Regions from separate parts of the Kocuria sp. BT304 genome, predicted to be linked through region 2. Evidence: predicted binding sites of a transcription regulator. Region 2 holds the regulator's gene; the other holds the start of a gene.
What was found. The regulator HspR, encoded in region 2, represses chaperone genes until heat shock. The targets are predictions, from matches to a motif close to AAGTTGAGTCNNNNNGACTCAACTT.
Positions count from the first base shown of each region.

Region 1: a site for HspR is predicted at 6,367-6,391, ahead of DNL27_RS11975 (Hsp20/alpha crystallin family protein). Genes of this name have one in related genera too.

Region 1 covers NZ_CP030039.1:2,727,918-2,739,372, reverse strand. Annotated here, with positions in the region: gene DNL27_RS11995 (MMPL family transporter) at 1-3,005, shown strand, start outside; gene DNL27_RS11990 (hypothetical protein) at 3,073-3,636, opposite strand; gene DNL27_RS11985 (CDP-alcohol phosphatidyltransferase family protein) at 3,889-4,551, shown strand; gene DNL27_RS11980 (phosphatidate cytidylyltransferase) at 4,558-5,553, shown strand; gene DNL27_RS11975 (Hsp20/alpha crystallin family protein) at 5,818-6,291, opposite strand; gene DNL27_RS11970 (ChaB family protein) at 6,597-7,016, shown strand; gene DNL27_RS11965 (hypothetical protein) at 7,453-7,665, shown strand; gene DNL27_RS11960 (GNAT family N-acetyltransferase) at 7,826-8,305, opposite strand; gene DNL27_RS11955 (1-phosphofructokinase family hexose kinase) at 8,367-9,329, shown strand; gene surE (5'/3'-nucleotidase SurE) at 9,370-10,254, shown strand; gene DNL27_RS11945 (MFS transporter) at 10,466-11,455, shown strand, end outside.
Region 2 covers NZ_CP030039.1:583,674-595,128, forward strand. Annotated here, with positions in the region: gene dnaK (molecular chaperone DnaK) at 1-461, shown strand, start outside; gene DNL27_RS02640 (nucleotide exchange factor GrpE) at 458-1,087, shown strand; gene DNL27_RS02645 (DnaJ C-terminal domain-containing protein) at 1,172-2,203, shown strand; gene DNL27_RS02650 (heat shock protein transcriptional repressor HspR) at 2,205-2,711, shown strand; gene trmB (tRNA (guanosine(46)-N7)-methyltransferase TrmB) at 2,881-3,879, opposite strand; gene DNL27_RS02660 (multidrug effflux MFS transporter) at 3,980-5,284, shown strand; gene DNL27_RS02665 (sodium:alanine symporter family protein) at 5,647-7,113, shown strand; gene DNL27_RS02670 (amino acid permease) at 7,518-8,978, shown strand; gene DNL27_RS02675 (D-hexose-6-phosphate mutarotase) at 9,041-9,901, shown strand; gene DNL27_RS02680 (sodium:alanine symporter family protein) at 9,926-11,452, opposite strand.

The DNA.
Region 1 (11,455 bases), 620 kb from region 2:
AGAACGCCGTGATGGACGCGGTCCGCAGCCACCCGGTGGACGGCGTGGACGTGGACTTCTCCCAGGAGATCGCGCAGGACATCACCGCGCTGCTGGGCCCCTCGGAGGTCATCGGCGTGGTCGTGGCCGCGCTGGTGCTGCTGATCATGCTGCGGGCGGTGGTGCCCGCGGTGCTGCCCGTGCTCACCGCGCTGCTGGGCGTGGCCGTGGCCTCGTGCATCACCCTGTCCTTCTCCGGCGTGGTGGACATGATGTCCGTGACGCCCATGCTCGGCGTGATGCTGGGCCTGGCGGTGGGCATCGACTACTCGCTGTTCGTGCTCAACCGGCACCGCCAGCAGCTGCGCGGGGGAATGCCCGTGCGGGAGTCCATCGGGATGGCCGTGGGCACCGCGGGCACCGCGGTGTTCTTCGCGGCGCTGACCGTGATCGTGGCGCTCGTGGCGCTGAACGTCACCGGCATCCCGTTCCTGGGCCTGATGGGCACCGCGGCGGGTCTGGCCGTGCTGGTGGCCCTGCTCATGACCCTCACGCTCACCCCCGCGCTGCTGTCCCTGGCCGGCACGCGGGTGCTGCCCAGGAAGCAGCGTGGCGCCGAGCCGCGCGAGGGCGTGATCGACGAGCACAACGTGCCCCTGCACCTGCGCCACCCGTGGCTGAGCACCGTGGCGTGCGCGGCGGTGCTGATCGTGCTCGCCCTGCCGGCCCAGAGCATGCGCCTCGGGCTGCCGGACGCCTCCACCGAGGCCCAGGACAGCACCCAGTACAGGGCGTACCAGCGCATCGCCGAGGACTTCGGTGCGGGTGAGAACGGCCCGATCGCCGTCGTCGTGGACCTGCCCGAGGGTCTCGACGAGGCCCGGGCGCAGGAGAAGATGGACGCCGTCTCGGACCGCCTGGCGCAGCAGCAGGACGTGGCCAACGTCCTGCCCGGCCAGCTCACGGACGACCGCACCACCGGTGTGATCCAGGTGATCCCCGAGTCCGGTCCCGCGGAGGCGGCCACCGAGAACCTCGTGGGCAGCATCCGTGACCTCAACGGGGATCTCGGCTCCCAGCAGGACGTCCATGTGGGCGTGGCGGGCACCACCGCCGCGAACATCGACGTCTCCCAGCTGCTCGGCGAGAAGCTCCCGCTCTACCTGGGCGTGGTCATGGTCATCTCCATCCTGCTGCTGCTCATGGTGTTCCGCTCGATCCTGGTTCCCGTGATCGCCACCCTGGGCTTCCTGCTCTCGGTGCTCGCCTCCCTGGGCGCAGTGGTGGCCGTGTACCAGTGGGGCTGGGGCGGTGCCGTGTTCGGCGTGCACGATCCCGGGCCCATCCTGAGCTTCCTGCCCACCCTGATGATCGGCATCCTCTTCGGCCTGGCCATGGACTACCAGCTGTTCCTGGTCTCCGGCATGCGCGAGGCGTACGTCCACGGGCACCCCGCGCGCCAGGCCGTGGTGTACGGCTTCCGGGCCGGGCGCTCCGTGGTCACCGCGGCCGCGATCATCATGATCTCCGTGTTCGCGGGCTTCATCTTCTCGGAGCTGGCGATGATCAAGCCCATCGGCTTCGCGCTCGCGGGCGGTGTGCTGCTGGACGCCTTCGTGGTGCGCATGCTCCTGGTCCCGGCGGTCATGCGTCTGCTGGGCGAGAAGGCCTGGTGGCTGCCGCGCTGGCTGGACCGCATCATGCCGAACGTGGACGTCGAGGGCGAGTCCCTGGCCCGCGCGAGCGCCGGTGCGGCGGTCGCCGCTGGCACGGCCTCGGCGGACGACGACGCCGTACGCCGCTCCCACGGGAAGGGTCGCCACCGCGCGGAGTCCCCCGGGCGCCAGCGCGGCACCGCGCAGCACACCGGAGCGGCCGTGGCCGCACCGGTGGCTGCGGCGACCGTCGGCGCGGCAGCCCACCACGCGGCGTCGGGCACGGACTCACCGCGCGGTGAGGAGCCCGCGGCCGACACCCGCACCGAGACCGAGCGGCACCGCGCTCAGCGGCACGGCCGCCACGCTGCGGCCCCCACGGGGAACGACGCCGTGGAGCAGGACGCGGACCCCGACCCGGAACCCCGTGCGACGGCCGAGCCGGTCCTGGCGGAGATTGCGGAGCCGACGCCGGACGTGGTCCTGGTCCCGGCAGACCCCGCGCTGCGGGTGACCGACCAGGGGCTGCGGGTGCTGCCCAACGTGTGGGAGTCCGAGGAGAAGCTGCTGGCCTCCCTCGCCCGGCCCCGTGAGGAGGCCGCACCGCACCGGTCCATGCACAGGCGCGTGGAGTTCCAGAAGGTCATGGTGGCCGGACGGCCGGTGGTCGTCGCCCGCCCCCGGACCCCGCTCGCGGACGCCCCCGTGGTGGTCCACTGGCACGGCGGCGCGTATGTGCACCCCGTGACCACCACGCACTGGCGGTGGATCGACGCGCTGATCCAGCGCACCGGGGCCACCGTGGTGGTGCCGGGCTACGGGCTCGCCCCGGACCACACGGTGGACGAGGCGCTGGCCCTGGCCGACGGCGTGTGGGACCTGGCGCACGGCCTCGGACCGCGGGTGTTCCTCTCCGGCGACTCGGCCGGTGGCGGCCTGGCGGTCGCGCAGGCCATGCGGCTGCGCGATGCGGGGATGGGTGCGCCTGCCGGGCTGATCCTGATCTCCCCGTGGGTGGACGCGACCGTGAGCAACCCGGAGATCGAGCAGTACCGCTCCGTGGACCACATGCTGGACACCGAGGGCCCGCGCGCCGCGGCCCGCTGGTGGGCCGGCACCCGTGAGGTCACGGATCCCGCGGTGAGCCCTGCGTTCGGGGACGTCCACGGGCTGCCGCGCACGTTCGTGCTGCAGGGGGACCGGGACATGCTCTACCCGGACACCATGGAGTTCGTCACGGACCTGGTCCGCGCAGGCGTGGACACCACCACCGTGGTGTGCGAGGGCGGGCCCCACGTGTACGCGCTGATGGTGTGGTCCGAGCGCGCCACCGAGGACCTCGACCGCGTGGTGCGCTGGATGGGCCGCTGAGCGTCCCTCGCGCCGGCTCGACGGGCCCCGGGTGCCGACCGTTGCGGTCGGTGTCCGGGGCCCGTTCTCAGTCCCTGCCCACCGTGCGGAAGTACCACGCGTAGAACGCGGTCCACCCGGTGCCGAAGATCGCCCACCGCACCCGCTCGGGGGCGTGCGGCCAGAGCCGGCCGTGCAGGGCGGAGATCCCGCCGACCGCAGCGGTGACCACCACGAAGCGCGGGGTCCGCGCGGGCACGGACCACGCGAGGAACCGGGGCAGCGGGTCTCCGCGCAGTCCGGCGGTGCGGGCGTAGAGCTTGTAGGGGGTGCCCCGCAGCGGGCCCAGGAGCACGGCCGTGAACCCCCGCGCGGCCATCTCCCGCTCCACGCGCTCGACCATGGCGGGGGAGACCGCGGGGATCCGGGCGAGCATCCTGGCCGAGTCGTCCCCGGTGGCACGCGCGCCCCAGCGGTGCACCACGGCGCCGCCCACCAGCGCGCCCGCCGTGGCCGACGCCGCGCCCGTGAGCCCGCGGGGCAGGTTCCGGAGGGCGACCGCGGAGAGCCACACGTCCGGGACCACGAAGAACGCAGTGGCCTCGGCGAACCCCCACAGCCCGGCCACGGCGTGGTCACGCAGCGCGCTCACCGTGCTCCTCCGCTCCGGGGCGCGCACGGTGCGTCACGGCGGCTCCCGGGACGGCGCGCGGCCCGTCTCCGCAGGTCAGCCGTGCCTGGCGCGAGGGCCAAGGTGGTGCGGGCTCTTCAAAGGTGCTGCTGTGCACGGTGGTCTCCCGGTGGGATCGAGGTGGCGCGGTTGTGGACATCCAACCACCACGGGCCAGCGGGTATGCCACTGTTGGCGCAGATCCACAGTCCCCACGGCCCGAGGAGACGCCGCATGGCCACCACCGATCCCCTGCGCAGGCCCATCCCGCAGCGTTCCGCCGGGTGGGCCACCGCCATCGCGGGTGCCCTGCAGCGCGCGGGCCTGCGCCCCAACCACATCTCGGTGGCCTCGGTGCTCGTCTCCCTGGTGGGCTGCGGGTGCCTGGTGGTCTCGGTCCACGCGGACGACGCCGCCCGCGCCCTCTCTCTCGTCCTCGCCGCGCTCTGCATCCCCCTGCGTCTGCTGTGCAACATGTTCGACGGGATGCTCGCCGTGGAGGGCGGGCTGCGCACCCCCACGGGGGAGCTCTACAACGAGGTGCCGGACCGGATCTCGGACCTGGCGCTGCTCGCGGGGGCCGGCTGGGCGGCGTCGTCCGTGGCGGGCGGTGCAGCCCTGGGGTGGCTGGCCGGGAGCCTCGCGGTGCTCACCGCTTACGTGCGCACCCTGGGCGTGAGCGCGGGGTGCGCGCAGCAGTTCGGCGGGGTGCTGCCCAAGCAGCGGCGCATGTGGCTGCTCATGGCAGGGATCCTGCTGAGCGTCACCGACCCGTGGTGGGGGTGGCCGCGCGGGACCGTTCTGTGGGTCACGCTCGTGCTCGTGGTGCTGGGGTGCGCGCTGACCGTGGCCACCCGGCTGCGGGCCGTGGCGCGCGAACTGCGGGAGAAGGGGTAGGCCGTCATGATGATCGGACTGCTGGGCGGGCCCACGTGGTGGTTCCTCGCCGGACTGCTGGGGTTCCTGGTGCTGGCCACCGTGGTGGCGGAGCTGATGTACCGGCGCACGGCGTCGGAGGGGCTGCGAGCCACGCTGCTGAACGTGCGGCAGCGGATCTTCGCGTGGTGGATCATGGTGGCGGTGCTCGTGGGCAGCCTGGCGCTGGGGGAGACCGCCGTGGTGCTGCTGTTCCTCGCCCTGTCCCTGCTGGCCCTGCGGGAGTTCGCCAACCTGCTGCCGCCCGGGGAGCGGGACCGCCGGGTGCTGACGTGGATCCTGGTGGTCCTGGCCCCGCTGCACTTCTGGTTCGTGTGGGAGCACTGGTACGGGATGTTCGCCATCTTCATCCCGGTGTACGCGTTCCTGTTCCTACCCGTGCTGCTCGCGCTGTCCGGGCGCACGGAGTCCTTCCTGCACCGGGCCGCCCTGAGCCAGTGGGGTCTCATGGTGTGCGTCTACGCCCTGAGCTACCTCCCGGCCGTGCTGCAGCTGCCCGTGGCCATCCATCACGGCAAGGCCGCGGCGGACGGTTCCGCCGTGGGGTCTGGTGGCGTGGAGGCGGGGGCACTGCTGCTGTTCCTCGCGGTGGTGGTGCAGGGCTCGGACGTCCTGCAGTACCTCTGGGGCAAGACCATGGGCCGGCACCGGATCGCGCCCACCGTGAGTCCCAACAAGACGTGGGAGGGCTTCGTGGGCGGGGTCCTCTCCGCCACGGCCCTGGGCGCCGCGCTGTGGTGGCTGACCCCGTTCACCCCGTGGCAGGCCGGGGTGCTGGCCCTGGTCTCCTGCCTGCTGGGCTTCCTGGGCGGGCTCGTGATGAGCAGCCTCAAACGGGACCGCGGCATCAAGGACTTCGGCGCCCTCATCCCGGGTCACGGCGGGATCCTGGACCGGATGGACTCCCTGATCTTCGCGGCACCGGTGTTCTTCCACCTCACCCGGTTCTTCTTCGCGGGCTGAGCCGCGCACCACCGCGCACCGCCGCACAGCATGGGCGACGCCGCGCGCACCGCCGCACTCCACGGGCGACGCCGCGCACGCCGTCGCGGGCGGTCCCGGAGGAGGACCGGACATCGCGACGCCGCGTCGGCGGCTCCTCACGCGGTGGGACGGACGCTACGGGGCCCCGTGCGTGGAATCCCCGTCGGGCATGCCCGAGGGCCCGCGGGAGATCCCGCGGGCCCTCGTGGCTCACTCAGTGCATCCCGGGTGATGCCGGGGCGCTCAGCTCTCTGAGTCCTCGGAGGACTCGGTCTTCTGCTCCTGCTGACCGTTCTCCAGCACCACGCTGTCCTGGTTCTGGCCCGTGGCCACCTGGATCTTGCGCGGCTGGGACTTGGGGGACACAGGGATGGTCACGGTGAGCACGCCGTTGTCGTACGCGGCGGTGATGTTCTCCGTGTCGATGCCCTGGCCCAGGTTCAGCTGGCGGACGAAGGAGTGGTTGCGGCGCTCGCGCACGATCCACTTAGTGTCCTTCTCCGCGGAGGGCAGGCGGCGCTGCGCGCGAATGGTCAGCAGCTGGCCGTCCACGTCCACGTCCACGCTGGTGGGGTCGATGCCCGGGAGGTCCGCGGCGAGGTAGTAGTTGGAGCCCCGGCGGAACAGGTCCATGGGCATCTGCTCCAGGCCGTTGCGGGTGGAGAGGACCTGGTTGGCGAAGTTCTGGACCTCGGTGAACGGATCGAAAGTAGCCATGACAGTCATTCCTTCCATGTGCGTGACCTCCGTGGAGCGCTCGGCCGCTGGTGTCCGGATCCGGCGCTGTCACGTTTCTTGAGTCCCACTGACTCAACTACGAAAAATATAGCACTCGGTCCAGCAGAGTGCCAAGGGTTCGGGCACCTATCTTGAGCGGACTATGCTCAAGGCGAGCGGCGGTGCTTCCACGGACCCTCGCCCGGCCGTCACGGGAGGTGACGGGCCCGAAAGGGTGGGGCGGGCGGCGTCGTCGTTCCTAGAATCGAAGCACCGGAGACATCCCCGACAAGAAGGAGGACACCGTGCCGAAGGCGAAGAAGAACGGCCGCGCGCGGCAGGACGAGATTCCGTCCACGCTGCGCCGCTCCGACGAGAAGGCGCAGGACACGTTCGCGCAGGCGTACGACTCCGCACAGGAGAAGTACCAGGAGGAGTCCCGCGCGGCCCGCACGGCGTGGGCCGCGGTGAAGCACACCCACGAGAAGGTGGGGGGCCACTGGGAGCCCAAGGAGGAGAACGGCCCGTCGGACGCCAGCGCGGAAAAGGGTGGGCTCAACAAGGAGGACACCGCCGGCGGCGTGGACGCGAACGCCTCCAAGGAGCACCTCTACGAGATCGCCCAGGAGCTGGACGTCCAGGGCCGTTCGGGCATGACCAAGGACGAGCTGGTGGAGGCCATCGGGAAGGCGAACGACAAGAGGACGCGGGAGGCGCGGGACTGAGGTGACGCGAAGCGTGAACTCCGGTTCCTGTGCATCGGGACCGCCTCCCCTCAGCTCGAACCAGGGGTTTTCTCGGCAGTCATCGGTGTCGCGCCCCGCACTACGCTTCACGAAGGGCCCGGTACGAGCTCTACTCCCACGTCTTTGTTGATGAGTCCAAAGTGGGCGGCTACTACGTGGTGGCAAGCACGGTTGCCGCCGGAGACGTGAACCGCGCCCGAAAGGCTGTTCGGTCCTTGGCGCTGTCTGGTCAGAAGAGGATCCATTTTACCGATGAACGCGATGACCGCCGCAAGAAGCTGCTGAAGGAGTTCTCCGCCCTCGACACCGTGGTGAACGTGTACGTGGCGCGAGGGCTCAGAGACAAGGAAGCCAGGCCGCTGTGTCTGGGGCCCTCGCGCGAGATGCTGCGGCCAGCGGCGCGGACCACTTGTGGGTGGAAAAGGACGAGTCTTCGTATGCCCACGACAAGAAGATCATCGGGCAGGCGCTCCAGTCCTCCGAGAACCGACCGCGCTACGACTTTCCCAGGGCGCACGAAGAGACACTGCTCTGGGTGTCCGATGCCGTGGCGTGGTGCTACCAGAAGCGTGGCCGCTGGACGGGATTGGCCGCTCCGCTGGTGGCTGACGTGGTGGAGCTGACCTGACCTGTTATAAGCGCCTGTTAAAAGCGCGAGCCAGGCTCGTCGGACCGTGCGGATGACTGCCTGGCCTACTTCTCGGCGCTGGTGCTCCTCGCGAGTCCCACTATGGCCACCCCCGGGTCGGACGTCACGCCCTTGAGCGGCCACACGGGCCACCTCCGCCCTAGAGCACCCGCCCCAGGAACACCGAAGCGGTGGTGTCCCGGTGGAAGGACTCCACCGGTTCGTAGCCGCGGTTGCGGAACATCGCGATGCCCTCGGTCATCTCGGGGTTCAGGGAGACCACCGCGGTGCTGGCGCCGAAGGAGCGCACCTTGTTCTCGAGCGCCCGGACCAGGGTGCGGGCGTGGCCCCGGCCGCGGTGCTCCGGCGCCACCCAGATCCGGCGCAGCTCTACGCGGTCGTCGTCGATCCTGCGGACCGCGCCGCACGCGATCACCTCGCCCGTGACCAGGTCGGTCATCAGGAAGAAGTCCCCGTGGGGCGGGGTGACGTCCTCGGGGCCGGTCACCTCGGTGAGCTCGGGGTCGAACCCGCCGTCGATGCGGTGGTCGAGCTCGCTGAAGTACGCGCCCAGGGCCGCCAGGGTGTGCTCGCTGGCGGCCTGGCCCTCCACGATGCGGACCGGTGCGGTGGAATTCATCCCACCATGGTGGCACCTCGGTGTGCTGTTCACCAGGGACCGCGTGCGGTAGCTTTCGTGCGTGACCGATACCCGTTCCGGCGCCGCACCGCGCCTCTCCGTCCTGGTGCCCACCCCGCTGCTGATCACGGAGATCACGGAGCCCGCCGCGTACCGCAACCGCAGCGCCCACGAGTCGGACGTGCACATGCACCCGGGCGGGCAGGGGCTGTGGGTGGCCCGCATGGCCGGTTCCCTGGGCGCGGACGTCTCGGTGAACGGGCCGTTCGGCGGTGAGCTGGGCACCCTGATCCGTTCCATGCTGGACGGGCTCGGCATGCAGGTCAACGCCGTGCGCTACGGGTACGGCAACGGCGGCTACGTGTACGACCTGCGCGGGGAGGACCGGGAGACCGTGGCCCACATGCCGCCGCCGGAGCTCTCCCGCCACGAGCTGGACGATCTCTACGGCACGGCGTTCGTGGACGCCCTGGCCTCGGACGTCCTCACGGTCACGGGCGCGGAGCCCGGGGACGTGGTGCCGGCCTCCTTCTTCGGACGTCTCATCCGGGACACCCGGGACGCCGGGACCACCGTGGTCGCGGACCTCAGCGGCGCCCCGGCCCTGGCCGCGGTGGCCGCGCACGTGGACGTGCTCAAGATCAGCCACGAGGAGGTCCGGGACCTGGACCTCGGCTCGGACGACACCCCCGAGTCCCTCGTGGATGCCGGGCGGGCGCTCGTGGAGCGGGGCGCGGGCGCCGTCGTCGTCTCGCGCGCCAAGGACCCGGCGCTGCTCGTGGAGCAGGACTCCGTGCGGGAGGTCTGCGCGCCGTCCATCACGCCGCTGGACCACCGCGGGGCCGGGGACTCGATGACCGCCGGGATCTCCGTGGGGCTGGCGCGCGGGCTGGACCTGGTGGACGCCGTGGCGCTCGGTGCCTCTGCCGGGGCGCTCAACGTGGCCCGGCGCGGACTGGGCACGGGCAACCGCACCACCGTCGAGAAGTTCGCCCGTCAGATCACGGTGCGCCGGATCTCCTGAGCCCTGGCCCGGGTGCGTGACGCGTGCCACGATGGTGCACATGCACATCCTGGTGACCAACGACGACGGCATCTCGTCCCCGGGGCTGGCGGTCCTGGCGAGGGCGGCGCTGGAGCGGGGGCACACCGTGAAGGTGGCGGCGCCGGCGGAGGAGTACTCGGGTGCCAGCGCGTCCCTGTCCGGCGAGGAGGTCGACGGGAAGATCGCCCTGGTCCCCGCCAGCCCGCCGGAGATGCCCGAGGACGTGGAATGCGTGGGGGTGAAGGCCGCCCCCGCGCTGATCGCGTTCCTGGCCTCCTACGGCGCCTTCGGGCAGCGCCCGGACATGATCCTCTCCGGCGTGAACCTGGGGGCGAACACGGGCAAGGCCACCCTGCACTCGGGCACCGTGGGTGCGGTGCTCACGGGCGCGTCCCACGGGATTCCGGGGATCGCGGTGTCCATCACCTCCGGTGCCCCCCAGCACTGGGACACGGCCCTGCTGGTCACCCGCTACGCCCTGGAGCGCTGGGAGCAGCGCCCGTTCGACGAGTGGATTCTCAACGTCAACGTCCCGGACGTGTCCCCGGATCGGCTGCGCGGGCTCAAGCCCGCCCGGCTCGCGAGCTTCGGCGCGGTCCAGGCGCAGATCGGGCGCGGGGACGAGAAGCACATCGCGGTGACCTACAGCGCGGAGACCGGTCCGGAGGAACCCGAGAGCGACCACTACCTCCTCACCCACGGCTGGGCCACCGCCACCCTGCTGCGCGCCCCCGTGGACGATCCCACCCAGGACACCCACGCCGTGCCGCGCCAGGAGCTGGGGATCGCGGGGCCCACGCCGTTCTGGGACGTCACCCTCCCGGGCCTCACGGACGACGACGCCGCCGGGACCGGGTGCGGCGACGTCACCGTGGACTCCGCCACGGTCATGCGCCGGACCTGACGTCCCGCCTCCCGTGAGCGGTAGGCACACGACGATCACGACGTCCGCCACCGGTCCCTGCACGTTCACACGGTGAGCGGATAGTCTTCCCGCGAGAACACTCGCCCGTCCCAGCCGGCCACCGGCCGGGGCCAGGGTGGGAACGGACCCTCTGCCCCGGTGGAGCACGGGCGGTCGCGGACCGAGAACCAGCACGAAGCGGAGGCCCCCCATGGCGTCGACACCAGCGGCGGAAGCCCAACCCGGCGGCGTCGCCACCGTGGACGCCCCGAGCCGCAGGGACTGGGTGGCCCTCGGAGCGCTCGCTGCGGGGCTCGGAATGATCGTGCTGGACGGCACGATCGTGGGGGTCGCCCTGCCCGCGATCATCCAGGACCTGGGGCTGAACCTCACGGACGCGCAGTGGGTCAACAGCCTCTACGCGGTGCTGCTCGCGGCGCTGCTGCTGTCCACGGGCAAGCTCGCGGACCGCTGGGGACGCAAGACCATGTTCATGGTGGGGCTCGTGGTCTTCGCCGGGGGCAGTCTGCTGGCGGCCCTATCCGGCACGGCGGGGGCGCTCATCGCGTCCCGCGCGGTGCAGGCGCTCGGTGCGGCGTTCATCATGCCGTCCACGCTGTCCACGGTGAACGCGCTGTTCCGCGGGAAGTACCGCGGCCCGGCGTTCGGCGTGTGGGGCGCGGTGATGTCCGGCGCGGCGGCGATCGGCCCGCTGGTGGGCGGCGCGCTGACCCACTGGGCGTCGTGGCACTGGATCTTCCTGGTGAACCTGCCGCTCGCGGCGATCATCGCGGTGGTGGGGTGGAGCAGCATCACCAACACCCGCAGCGACGTGCGCGAACGCGGTGCGGACGTGGACGGTGCCATGCTCAGCGCCATTGCGTTCGGCGCGCTGGTGTTCGCGATCATCGAGGGCCCGGCCATCGGCTGGCTCACCCCCACGGCCGACTTCTCGATCTTCGGGTGGGTGTGGCCCGCCACGGCGCCGGTGTCCATCGTGGCGATCGCGCTCGTGGTGGGGTTCGTGGCGCTCGCCCTGTTCGTGGTGTGGGAGCGCCACCGCGCGAAGGTGCGCCGCTCGGCACTGCTGGACCTCGGTCTCTTCCAGGTGCGCACGTTCTCGTGGGGCAACCTGGCCGCCGCCATGGTGGCCGTGGGCGAGTTCGCGATCATCTTCGTGCTGCCCCTGTACCTCACCAAC
Region 2 (11,455 bases):
GCAAGGAGCAGTCGATGACCATCACGGGCGGCACCTCGCTGTCCAAGGAGGACATCGACCGCATGGTCAAGGACGCCGAGGCCAATGCGGACGCCGACAAGCAGCGCCGTGAGGCCGCGGACCGCCGCAACAACGCGGAGCAGACCGCATACTCGGTGGAGAAGCTGATCAAGGACGACGAGGGCGCCATCCCCGAGGACGTCAAGGCCGAGGTCCAGGCGGACGTGGACGCCGTCAAGGCCGCGCTCGAGGGCGATGACGACGATGCCGTGAAGACCGCGTTCGAGAAGCTGCAGTCCTCGCAGACCAAGATCGGCGAGGCCCTGTACGCCCAGTCCCAGGCCGAGGGGGCCGCGGGTGCTGGGGCCGGTGCCGCCGGTGCCGAGGGCGCCCAGGCCAAGGAGGACGACGACATCGTCGACGCCGAGGTCGTGGACGACGACAACGACGGGAAGAAGTGAGCATGAGCGATTCCGAGAACACCCAGGGCCACGGCCAGTCCGTGCCGGAGGATCCGGAACAGCCCGCTCGCACCGGTCAGGACGGCACCGAGGGACAGGAGGGGCTCACCGTGGACGACATTCTCGGCACCCCCCAGTCCCAGGAGGCCGGGTCCGCGGACGCGGCGTCGTCGTCCGGCGACGCCGCCCCGGCGGGCGGCTCCGAGGTCCAGAAGCTGGCCGACGAGCGGCTCGAGGACCTGCGGCGGCTGCAGGCGGAGTTCGTGAACTTCAAGAACCGCACGGCGCGGGAGAAGGACCAGCTGCGGGACTTCGTCTCGGGTGAGCTGATCTCCGCGCTGCTGCCGGTGCTGGACGACGTCGACGCCGCCCGCAAGGCGGGCGACCTCACGGACGGCCCGTTCGCGGCGATCGCCACCAAGCTCGAGGACGCCCTGGGCAAGAAGGGACTCACCCGCATCGGTGAGGTGGGGGAGAGCTTCGACCCCAACGTCCACGAAGCCGTGATGCAGCAGCCCACCGACGAGGTGGAGCCGGACCACGTGTCCATGGTGCTGCGTTCGGGCTTCAAGGTGGGCAACCGGGTGGTCCGGGCGGCCCAGGTGGCCGTGGCGGCGCAGCCGTAGCGCACACCAACACCTCGGGGCGGGTCCACATGACGGGACCCGCCCCGAGTCCTACTGAGGAAGAATTCACAGGAAGGAGGCGTCATGGCCAGTCAGGACTGGATCGACAAGGATTTCTACAGCGTCCTGGGCGTCTCCAAGGACGCATCCCCGGAAGACGTCAAGAAGGCGTACCGCAAGCTGGCCCGCAAGTACCACCCGGACCAGAATCCGGGGGACGCGGCTGCGGAGAAGAAGTTCAAGGACATCACCGAGGCGAACTCCGTGCTCTCCGACCCGGAGGAGCGTGAGCAGTACGACGCCATCCGGGCCATGGGCTCGGGTGCGCGCTTCACGGCCGGCGGGCCCGCGGGAGCGGGCGGCACCGGCGGCGCGGGCTTCGAGGACATCTTCGGGGACCTGTTCAACGGCGGTGGCGGCGGCCGCAGGCGCTACACCACGTCCAGCGGCGGCGGCGGGTTCGAGGACCTGTTCGCGCAGTTCGGCGGTGCCCAGGGCGGGGACACCCGTTTCAGCACTGGTGGCGGCTTCGGCGGCCAGGGTGGGTTCGGCGGCTACCAGGCCCCGCCCACCAAGGGCGAGGACATTCACACGACCACCACCATTCCGCTGCGCTCCGCGTACCACGGCACCACCGTGAAGCTGCGCCGGGGCAACGGGCAGACCACCACGGTGCGCGTGCCCAAGGGCGTGAAGGACGGCCAACGGCTCAAGATCGCTGGCAAGGGCCACACCGGCCCGGGCGGCAACGGGGACCTGTTCGTGACCGTCAAGGTCAAGGAGCACCCGTTCTTCACCCGGGAGGGCCAGGACGTCCACGTCACGGTCCCGGTGACCGTGAGTGAGGCCGGTCTGGGGGCCACCGTGCAGGTGCCCACCCTGGACGGGGGCCACGTGAGCGTGAAGGTTCCCGCGGGGACATCGTCCGGGCGCCGGATGCGCGTCAGGGGCAAGGGCTTCACCACGGGGTCCAGCACGGGCAACATGATCGTCACCGTGCAGATCCAGCTGCCCGCCGACCTCGACGACGCCGCCAAGGAGGCCCTGCGCACGTTCGCCGAGGCCACGGGGGACTTTGATCCCCGTGCGTCCTTGACCGAGGAGGCCGCGGTCTGAGATGTCCATCGACTTCGCCCAGCCCGTCTTCGTGATCTCAGTCGCGGCCGAGCTCGCGGACATGCACCCGCAGACGCTGCGCCAGTACGACCGCCTGGGCCTGGTGACCCCGTCCCGGGCCTCCGGGCGGGCGCGCCGCTACTCCCAGATGGACGTGCAGAAGCTGCGCCAGATCCAGGAGCTCTCCCAGGATGGGGTGTCCCTGGAGGGCATCAAGCGGATCATGCAGCTGGAGAACCAGGTGCAGGCGCTGCAGTCCCGGGTCACGGAACTCTCCGAGGAGCTGGAGCAGGAGCGGGAGGCCCGGCGCGAGCGGGACATGATCTTCACGGCGGGTTCCGAAGGGGACGTCGTGCGGATCGCCCGCGGCTCGCTTCGGGCGCCGCGCAAGGTCTCGCAGGCGCTCATGCTCTACCGCCCGGCCCGGCCGGAGCACGGTGGCCGCGACACCGGCGCCGCCGATGCCCCGACCGCACGCGGGATGAAGCGCGGCCGTAGCGCGTCCTGAGCGCACCTCGGCATGCAGGGGCCCCGCACCACCTCGTGGTGCGGGGTCTCTGCGCATCTGCCCACTCCGTGGCGTCCAGAACGGGGGGCGCGGGGTCACATCCGTGGTCTCAGCGACCGAACTGCTCAGCGACCGAACTGCCCCGGCCGGGATCCCTGTGGCCGCAGGGTCAGCGATGCCGGTAGGTCAGATCCCGGGGCACGCGGCCGGCCTCCGTGGCCTTGCGCTCGAAGCTCGTGAGGACCCGCCCGTCCCAGCGCGGTGCCCACCCCGTCTCGGGGTGCTCGTCGTCGGCCACGGGCCCGGGGTGGAGGTTCTCGAAGTCGGCGTCCGCGGCGTCGAGCACCTCGCGCATCACCACGGCGTACTCCTGCCAGTCCGTGGCCAGGCGCCACAGCCCGCCCGGCTCGAGTACGCGCGCGGCGAGCTCGGCGAAGCGGGGGGAGACCAGGCGGCGCTTGTGGTGGCGGGTCTTGTGCCACGGATCGGGGAAGAACACCCACAGCTCGCACACGGATGCCGGTTCGAGCATGTGCTCGAGCACCTCGGGGGCATTGGCCTGGGCGACCCGCACGTTCTCCACCCCGGCCTGCGCGGCCTTCATGAGCAGGTCCGCGATCCCGGGCTTGTAGACCTCCACCGCGAGGTGGTCCAGCTCGGGGTGCGCGGCGGCGTGCGCCACGATCGCCTCGCCCAGCCCGGAGCCGATCTCCACCACGAGCGGCGCGGTGCGGCCGAACACGGCCTCCCGGTCCAGGTGGTAGGAGGGGTCCACGGAGGTGTCGGTGCGCACGCGGGGGATCTCCAGGACCCACTGCCCGGCATGCTCTTCCCACGCCTTCTGCCGCTTGGGGGAGAGCCGGTCCCCGCGGCGCACGAACGAGAACGGCTGCCGGTGGAACGCCGCGGGGGTCGCCCCGGGGCCGTCGGTGCCGGGCTCGCCACCCACCGCGTCCCCGGACGACGACGCCGCCGCGCCGCCCCCGCCGTCCCGCGGTGCGGCGGCCCGCTCGCCGTGCTCGGCGTCCGAGTGCTGGGCGGTGGTCGCCGGCGCGGTGTCCGGGGTGCCCGGGGCGCCGGCCGGGGTGCCCGGGGCGGACGAGTCCGGCAGGGCGGCGTCGTCCCCGGAGGGGAGGGCGGAGGACTGGGTGCGATCGCTGGATTCCATCGTGGAACATCCTAGGCGGGCCGTCACGGGAGGTCACGGCGCGGCGGGCGGACCCTACGATTGAGGCCCACCCTCCGCCGGCGCCGCGCAGGAGACTCGCATGCCCCAGGACCACGAGCCGCCCGAGTCCCCGCCCGGCGACCCCCGGAAGGGGGATCCCGACGAGCAGGGCCCCGCGATGCAGGATCCCGGGCCGCGCGATCTGCTGCGCAGCCGGCTGGGGCTGCGGCCGCGGTGGGACGCGGTGGTGCTCGTGGGATCCCTGGGCGTGCTCTCCGCCGTGAGTCCCATGGCCACGGACATGTACCTGGCCTCCATGCCGGAGATGGCGCAGTGGTTCGGCGCCCCGGCCAGCGTGATCCAGCTGAGCCTGACCGCCTACATGGTCGGGATGGCCCTCGGGCAGTTCCTGCTGGGGCCGCTCTCGGACGTCCTCGGGCGCCGTCGGCTGGTGCTCGGGGGAAACCTGGTGTTCCTCTTGAGCTCCGCGGCGATCATCGTGGCCCCGCACATCGGGCTCGTGCTTGGGCTGCGGCTGCTGCAGGGCGCCGCCGGGGCCGCCGGGGTGGTGATCGCGCGCGCCGTGGTCTCGGACATCGCCCGCGGGCACCGGGCCGCGCAGCTGTACTCCGTGCTGTCCCTCATCACGTCCCTCGCGCCCGTGGTGGCACCGCTCGCGGGCGGGGTGATCGCCACCGTGGCGGACTGGCGCACGGCGTTCGCGGTGCTCACCGTCTTCGGCGCCGTGATGCTCGGGTGCTCGCTGCTCGTGATCCCCGAGACCCTGCCGCCCGAGGCCCGCTCGCGGGGCGGCATCGGGCGCATCCTCCGCAACGCCCGCGCGGTGCTCGGGGACCGGCGGTTCACGCTGCACGCCCTGAGCTTCGCGTTCGCGTTCGGGGCCCTGTTCTCCTACATCTCCGCGTCCCCGTTCGTGATCCAGGACGTGCTGGGCTTCAGCGCGCTCGGGTACTCGGTGGTCTTCGCGCTCAACGCGTGCGGGTCGATCGCCACCGGCGTGGTCAACACCCGGATCGTGGGCTCCCGTGCGCCGGAGTCGCTGCTGCTGGCCGGGGTCACGGGGCTCGCCGCGACCTCCGTGCTCAACCTCGTGCTCGCGCTGCTGGGTGTGGTGGGCCCCGCCACGCTCGTGCTGATCTTCCTCTCCCAGTCCTGCATGGGTTTCGTGCTCGGCAACGCGGTGGCCCTCGCCCAGCGACGCGCCCAGGCCCGAGGCCTCGCCGGGACCGGCGCCGCGGTGGTGGGCACCGCGCAGTTCGTGATGGCCGGGGTGGTCACCCCGCTCACCGGACTGGCGGGCGAGTCCACCGCCGTGCCCATGCTCGCGTGCATGGCCTCGTGCGCGGTGGTCTCCGTGGCCCTCGTGCTCGCCGCGCGCCGCTAGCGCACGACGCCGCCCGCGCCCCCAGCGCGCTCCCGCACCCCGGCGCGCGCTCGGGCGGCGGGCCCCTCGGCCGCGGCGCCGCAGGGACCCGTACCCGGCGGGTCGAGCGTGCAGGGGTCTCGTCATCCCCTCGTGCGCGGGTGCTCCGGCACCCCGGTGACCCGGCACCCGGGTGCGCAGGGCAAAGGGGCGGCCGCGCGGCGTCGTCGTGCCCGAGGACCGGCGGGGCCGGCAACACCGCCGCGCCACGCGGCGGATGGGCCGGGAGCCGCGGCGCCGATGTGGTTCACTGTGCCAAACGGTGACGTGATTCACAGTTGATCCACGGCTTCGCGCCTCCAGCACGAACGAGAGACACTTCCATGCTCGATGCGATCCAGAACCTCCTCGACGCCGTGGACGGCGTCGTCTGGGGGCCCTTCATCCTCATGCCGCTGCTGCTCGGCACCGGCATCTACCTCACCGCCCGACTCGCCGGGCTGCAGGTCACCAAGCTGATCCCCGCGCTGCGGCTCGCGCTGTTCGAGCGCAAGGACAAGGACGCCCCCGGCGGGGACGTCTCCCAGTTCCAGGCCCTGACCACCGCGCTCGCCGCGACCGTGGGCACCGGCAACATCGTGGGCGTGGCCACCGCCATCTCCGTGGGCGGGCCCGGCGCCCTGTTCTGGATGTGGGTCACCGGCATCCTCGGCATGGCCTCCAAGTACTCGGAGGCGTTCCTGGGCGTGCGCTTCCGCGCGCGGGACGCCAAGGGCGAGATCTCGGGCGGCCCGCAGTACTACCTGTTCCGCGGCATCCCCAACGGCTTCGGCAAGTTCCTGTCCCTGTTCTTCGCCGTGGCTGCCGTGCTGGCCTCGTTCGGCATCGGGAACATGACCCAGGGCAACTCCATCTCCGCCAACGTGGAGTCCTCGTTCGGCGTGCCCGTGTGGGTCACCGGCCTGGTGCTCGCCGTGCTGACCCTGCTGGTGCTCGTGGGCGGCATCAAGTCCATCGGCAAGGTCACCTCCGCGCTCGTGCCCGTGATGATCATCTTCTACGTGCTCGGCGCGCTGTTCATCCTGGTGGTCAACATCGACGCCGTCCCGGCGGCCTTCGCCACCATCTTCACCACCGCGTTCACCGGCCACGCGGCCGTGGGCGGCTTCGCGGGCTCGGCCATCATCATCGTGGTGCAGATGGGTGTGGCCCGCGGGATCTTCTCCAACGAGTCCGGCATGGGCTCCGCGGCCATCGCCGCCGCCGCGGCCCAGACCACCCACCCGGTGCGCCAGGGGCTCGTGTCCATGACGCAGACGTTCATCGACACCATCATCGTGGTGACCTGCACGGGCCTGGTGATCGTCACCACCGGCGTGTGGGAGCAGGGCAAGGACTTCGCCGCCACCATGACCGGTGACGCCTTCAGCCACGGCCTGCCCGGCGGCTGGGGCCACCTGATCGTGACCGTGGGCCTGGTGCTCTTCGCGTACTCCACCATCCTGGGCTGGGCGTACTATGGCGAGCGCTGCATGGAGCGGCTCTTCGGTCGCGGGGCCGTGATGCCCTACCGCGTGTTCTTCTCCGCGGTGGTGTTCGTGGGCTGCAGCGTGCCGCTGGCCATCGTGTGGTCCTTCGCGGACCTCATGAACGGGCTCATGGCCATCCCGAACCTGATCGGGCTGCTGATCCTCTCCGGGCTCGTGGCTCGGGAGACCAAGCACTACCTGCGCAACGACCCCCACCTGCGGGCGGACAAGCTGCAGATCGACGGGTTCATGGACGGCCGCCCCGGTGCGATCGACAGCTACGTGCTGCCGCAGAGCGCGGCATCGGGCGGCGTGCGCTGAGCCCGCCCGCGGCGGGTGCCCGCCCCGGCGGGGATCCGCCGGGGCGGGCCCTGGGGTGATCCACCCCGGCCCCCAGCACCCCGGGCCCCGCGCCGCCTGTTCACGACAGTGCGACGCGGGGGCCGCGTCGTGCCCGGAGCACCCTCGAAGGCGTTCCCGGCACCTGACGGGCACGGTCCCCAGCATCACGCCGGCACGGCCCTCGGGGCGAGGTCGACGTGATGCCGGAGTGGTCCCCGGGTGGGTCCGACGCCTCGCCGACCCGGCTCCTGGGCGAGGCCGACGCGGCGCCGGCGCAGTCCCCGAGTGATGCCGAGGCGCCGCCGGCCCGGTTCCCGGACGACCCGCGCAGGGGTGTGGTCCAGGCCACGGCCACGCGCGGTGGCGGTGTACCCTCGGGAGCCATGACCAACAGCTCCACCGCGGTGTCGCCGCCCCACGCACACTCCGGCCCCACCCGTGGCCTGAGCAACCGCCACATCCAGCTGATCGCGATCGGCGGTGCGATCGGCACCGGGCTGTTCATGGGCTCGGGCCGCACCATCTCCCTGGCCGGTCCGGCCGTGGTCCTGGTGTACATGGCCATCGGCTTGTTCCTGTTCTTCGTGATGCGCGCGATGGGTGAGATCCTGCTGTCCAACCTGCACTACAAGACCTTCGCGGACTTCGCGGCGGACCTGATCGGACCGTGGGCCGGGTTCTTCGTGGGCTGGTCCTACTGGTTCTGCTGGATCGTCACCGCGATCGCGGAGCTCGTGGCCATCACCGGGTACGTGCAGTTCTGGTGGCCCTCGGTGCCCCTGTGGCTGCCCACCGTGGCCGTGCTCGTGGTCGTGTTCCTGCTCAACGCGGTGAGCGTGAAGAGCTTCGGGGAGATGGAGTTCTGGTTCGCGCTCATCAAGATCGTGGCCATCCTGGCGCTGATCGTGGTGGGCGCGGTCATGGCCGTCACGCACTTCACGTCGCCGGACGGCAACGTGGCCCAGGTGTCCAACCTGTGGAACGACGGCGGCTGGTTCCCCCACGGGGCCATGGGAGTCGTCGCGGGGTTCCAGATCGCGGTGTTCGCCTTCGTGGGTGTGGAGCTCGTGGGCACGACGGCGGCCGAGGCGCGGGACCCCCGCACCACGCTGCCCCGCGCCATCAACTCCGTGCCGCTGCGCATCCTGATCTTCTACGTGGGCTCCCTGCTGGCCATCCTGGTGGTCACCCCGTGGCGCTCGATCAACCCGGAGCAGTCCCCGTTCGTGGACATGTTCTCCCTCGCGGGCCTCGGGGCGGCCGCCTCCGTGGTGAACTTCGTGGTGCTGACCTCGGCGATGTCCTCCTCCAACTCGGGCGTGTACTCCACCTCCCGCATGCTGTTCGGGCTCTCTGCGGAGGGCAGCGCACCCCGGCTGTTCAAGGGGCTCAACCGTGTGGGAGTTCCCGTGCGGGCCCTGTTCTTCACCGCCCTGGTGCTGCTGCTGACCATCCCGGTGCTCTACGCCGGGGCCTCGATCATCGAGGCGTTCACGCTCATCACGTCCGTGGCGTCCATGCTGTTCATCTTCGTGTGGTCCATGATCCTGGTGTCATACATGTGCTTCCGCCGCAAGCACCCGGAGCGCCACGCGGCCTCCGAGTACAAGATGCCGGGCGGGCTTCTCATGTGCGTGGTGGTGCTGCTGTTCTTCGCGTTCGTGGTGTGGACGCTGACCACCGAGGTGGAGACGGCGACGGCACTCGTGGCCCTTCCCGTGTGGCTCGTGCTGCTGGGGATCTCCTGGGCCTTCGTCCGCCGCTCGGAGTCCCACCGGCAGGCCTTCGAGTGGTTCAAGCAGGAGGTCGCGCACCCGGAGTCCGCGGAGCACGCGGACTCGTAACCCGGCAGTAACCTGCCGTGCTGCTCCCCGGCGCAGGCCGGGGAGCGTGCTTAGGTGGGGGTATGACACGACTGCCCGAACCCCTGACCCTGTCGGGCCCCCACGGCACCGGCGCCGTGCTGAGCTACGGCGCCCACGCGGTCTCCTGGGCCCCGGAGGGGCACGAGCCCGTCCTGTGGATGTCCTCGCGGGCCTACAGCGAGACCGGCCGGGCGCTGCGCGGCGGGGTGCCCCTGTGCTTCCCGTGGTTCGGCCCCGGGCGCACGGGGGAGATGGAACCCGCCCACGGCTTCGCGCGGATCACCGAGTGGGCGCTCACGGAGCAGGGCGAGGACCAGCACGGTGACCCCTTCGCGGAGTTCACCCTCACGCCCGAGGACGTCTCCGACGAGCTGCGCGCACCGTTCCCCCACGAGTTCGCCGCCCGGTTCCGGATGACCGCGGGGCGCAGGCTGCGCCTGGAGCTCACGGTCACGAACACGGGCTCCGAGACCTTCGAGGTCGAGGAGGCCCTGCACACCTACCTGCACGTGGGGGACGCCACCCGGATCACGCTCTCCGGACTGGACGGCGTGTCCTACTACGACAAGGTGGCCAAGGAGCAGCGCACCCAGGTGGGCGGGCTGCGCCTCACGGGCGAGACTGACGCCGTGTTCGCCCACCGCGGCGAGGTGCACGTGGACGACCCCGCCCTGGACCGCGTGCTGGTGCTCGGCAAGGAGGGCTCGGACAGCACCGTGGTGTGGAACCCGTGGGCGGACAAGGCCGTGGGGATCAGCGACTTCGGGGACGACGAGTGGCGGACCATGGTGTGCGTCGAGGCCGGCAACGTGATGGGCTCCCCGGTGCGCCTGGTGGCGGGGGAGTCCCACACGATCGCCCAGACCGTCGAGGTGCGGGCTCGGGACTCCGGGCAGGCCTGAGCGGGCAGCCCGGGGACCCGGGGCTCAGGAGCGCGCGGCGGCGTCGTTGCCCGTGATGGCCGGGGGCGTGGGTGCGGAACCCGTCTCCGAGAGGGCGGGCGTGGGCGAGGTGAGGTCCACCTCGTGGCCGATCTGCGCGTCCAGGGCGCCGGGGTGGCTGCCCATGAACGCGTTGATCTCCTCGGTGGTGGCGGTGAACTTGGGGTCGTGGTCCAGGTAGAGCCTGGTCTCCCGGACCACCAGCCCGGAGAGCATCACCAGCCCGATCAGGTTGGGGATGGCCATGAGCCCGTTCATGATGTCCGAGAACGTCCACACGAGCGCCAGGGGGGCCAGCGCCCCGAGACCGGCGGCGACCGAGAAGACCACGCGGTACACGATGGCCGCCCGCGCCCCCGCCAGGCGCTCCACGTTGCGCTCGCCGTAGTACGCCCAGCCCAGCACGGTGGAGTAGCCCAGCAGCACCAGGCAGATGGTCACGATGGTGCCGCCCCACTCACCCGGCAGCCCGGTGGCGAAGGCCCGGGAGGTCATGGTGGCGGTGTCGCCCTGGGTCCACATGCCGGTGGTGAGGATCACGAAGCCCGTGATGGAGATGACCACCAGGGTGTCCACGAACGTCTGGGTCATGGACACGAGCCCCTGGCGCACGGGGTGGCTGGTCTGGGCGATGGACGCCGCGATTGAGGCGGTGCCCATGCCGGACTCGTTGGAGAACAGCGAGCGCGCCGCGCCCATGCGCATGGCCACGAGCACCGTGGAGCCCACGAAGCCGCCCGTGGCGCCCATGGGGGTGAACGCACCTGTGAAGATCAGCCGCAGGGCCTCGGGGATGCCCTCGTAGTTCACGCCGATGATGTAGAGACCGGAGCCGATGTAGAGCACGATCATCAGCGGCACCATGTAGGTAGTCACCTTGGCGATGGACTGGATGCCGCCCACCAGGGCCAGCCCGGTGCCCACCGCGAGCACCACGGCGGTCAGCACGGGCGGCACGCTGAAGGAGTGCTCCAGGTTGGACGCGATCGCGTTGCCCTGGGTCATGTTGCCGATCCCGAACGTGGCCACCACGCAGCCCACCGCGAAGACCACGGACAGGGCCCGGCCGAACTTGTTGGGGATCCCGCGGGCCAGGTACACCTGCGGTCCGCCCGTGAGCTGTCCGGCGGTGTCCCGGGTGCGGAAGCGCACGCCCAGGAAGCACTCCGCGTACTTGGATGCCATGCCGAACAGCGCCGTGATCCACATCCAGAACAGCGCGCCCGGCCCGCCGATGGAGATCGCGGCGGCCACGCCCACGATGTTGCCGGTGCCCACGGTCGCGGCCAGCGCGGTGGACATGGCCGCGAAGGAGGAGATGTCCCCCTTCTCGCCCTTGGCGCGCGAGCGGCGCCCGAAGCCCAGGCTCACGGCCTTGGTGAACAGGCGGAACTGGATCCCGCGCAGGCGGAACGTGAGGAAGACGCCCGTGCCGAAGAGCAGGGGCAGGAGCAGCCACGGCCCCCAGATCAGGTCGCGAACGGTGTCCAAGCTGCTTTGCAGGGATTCCATGGG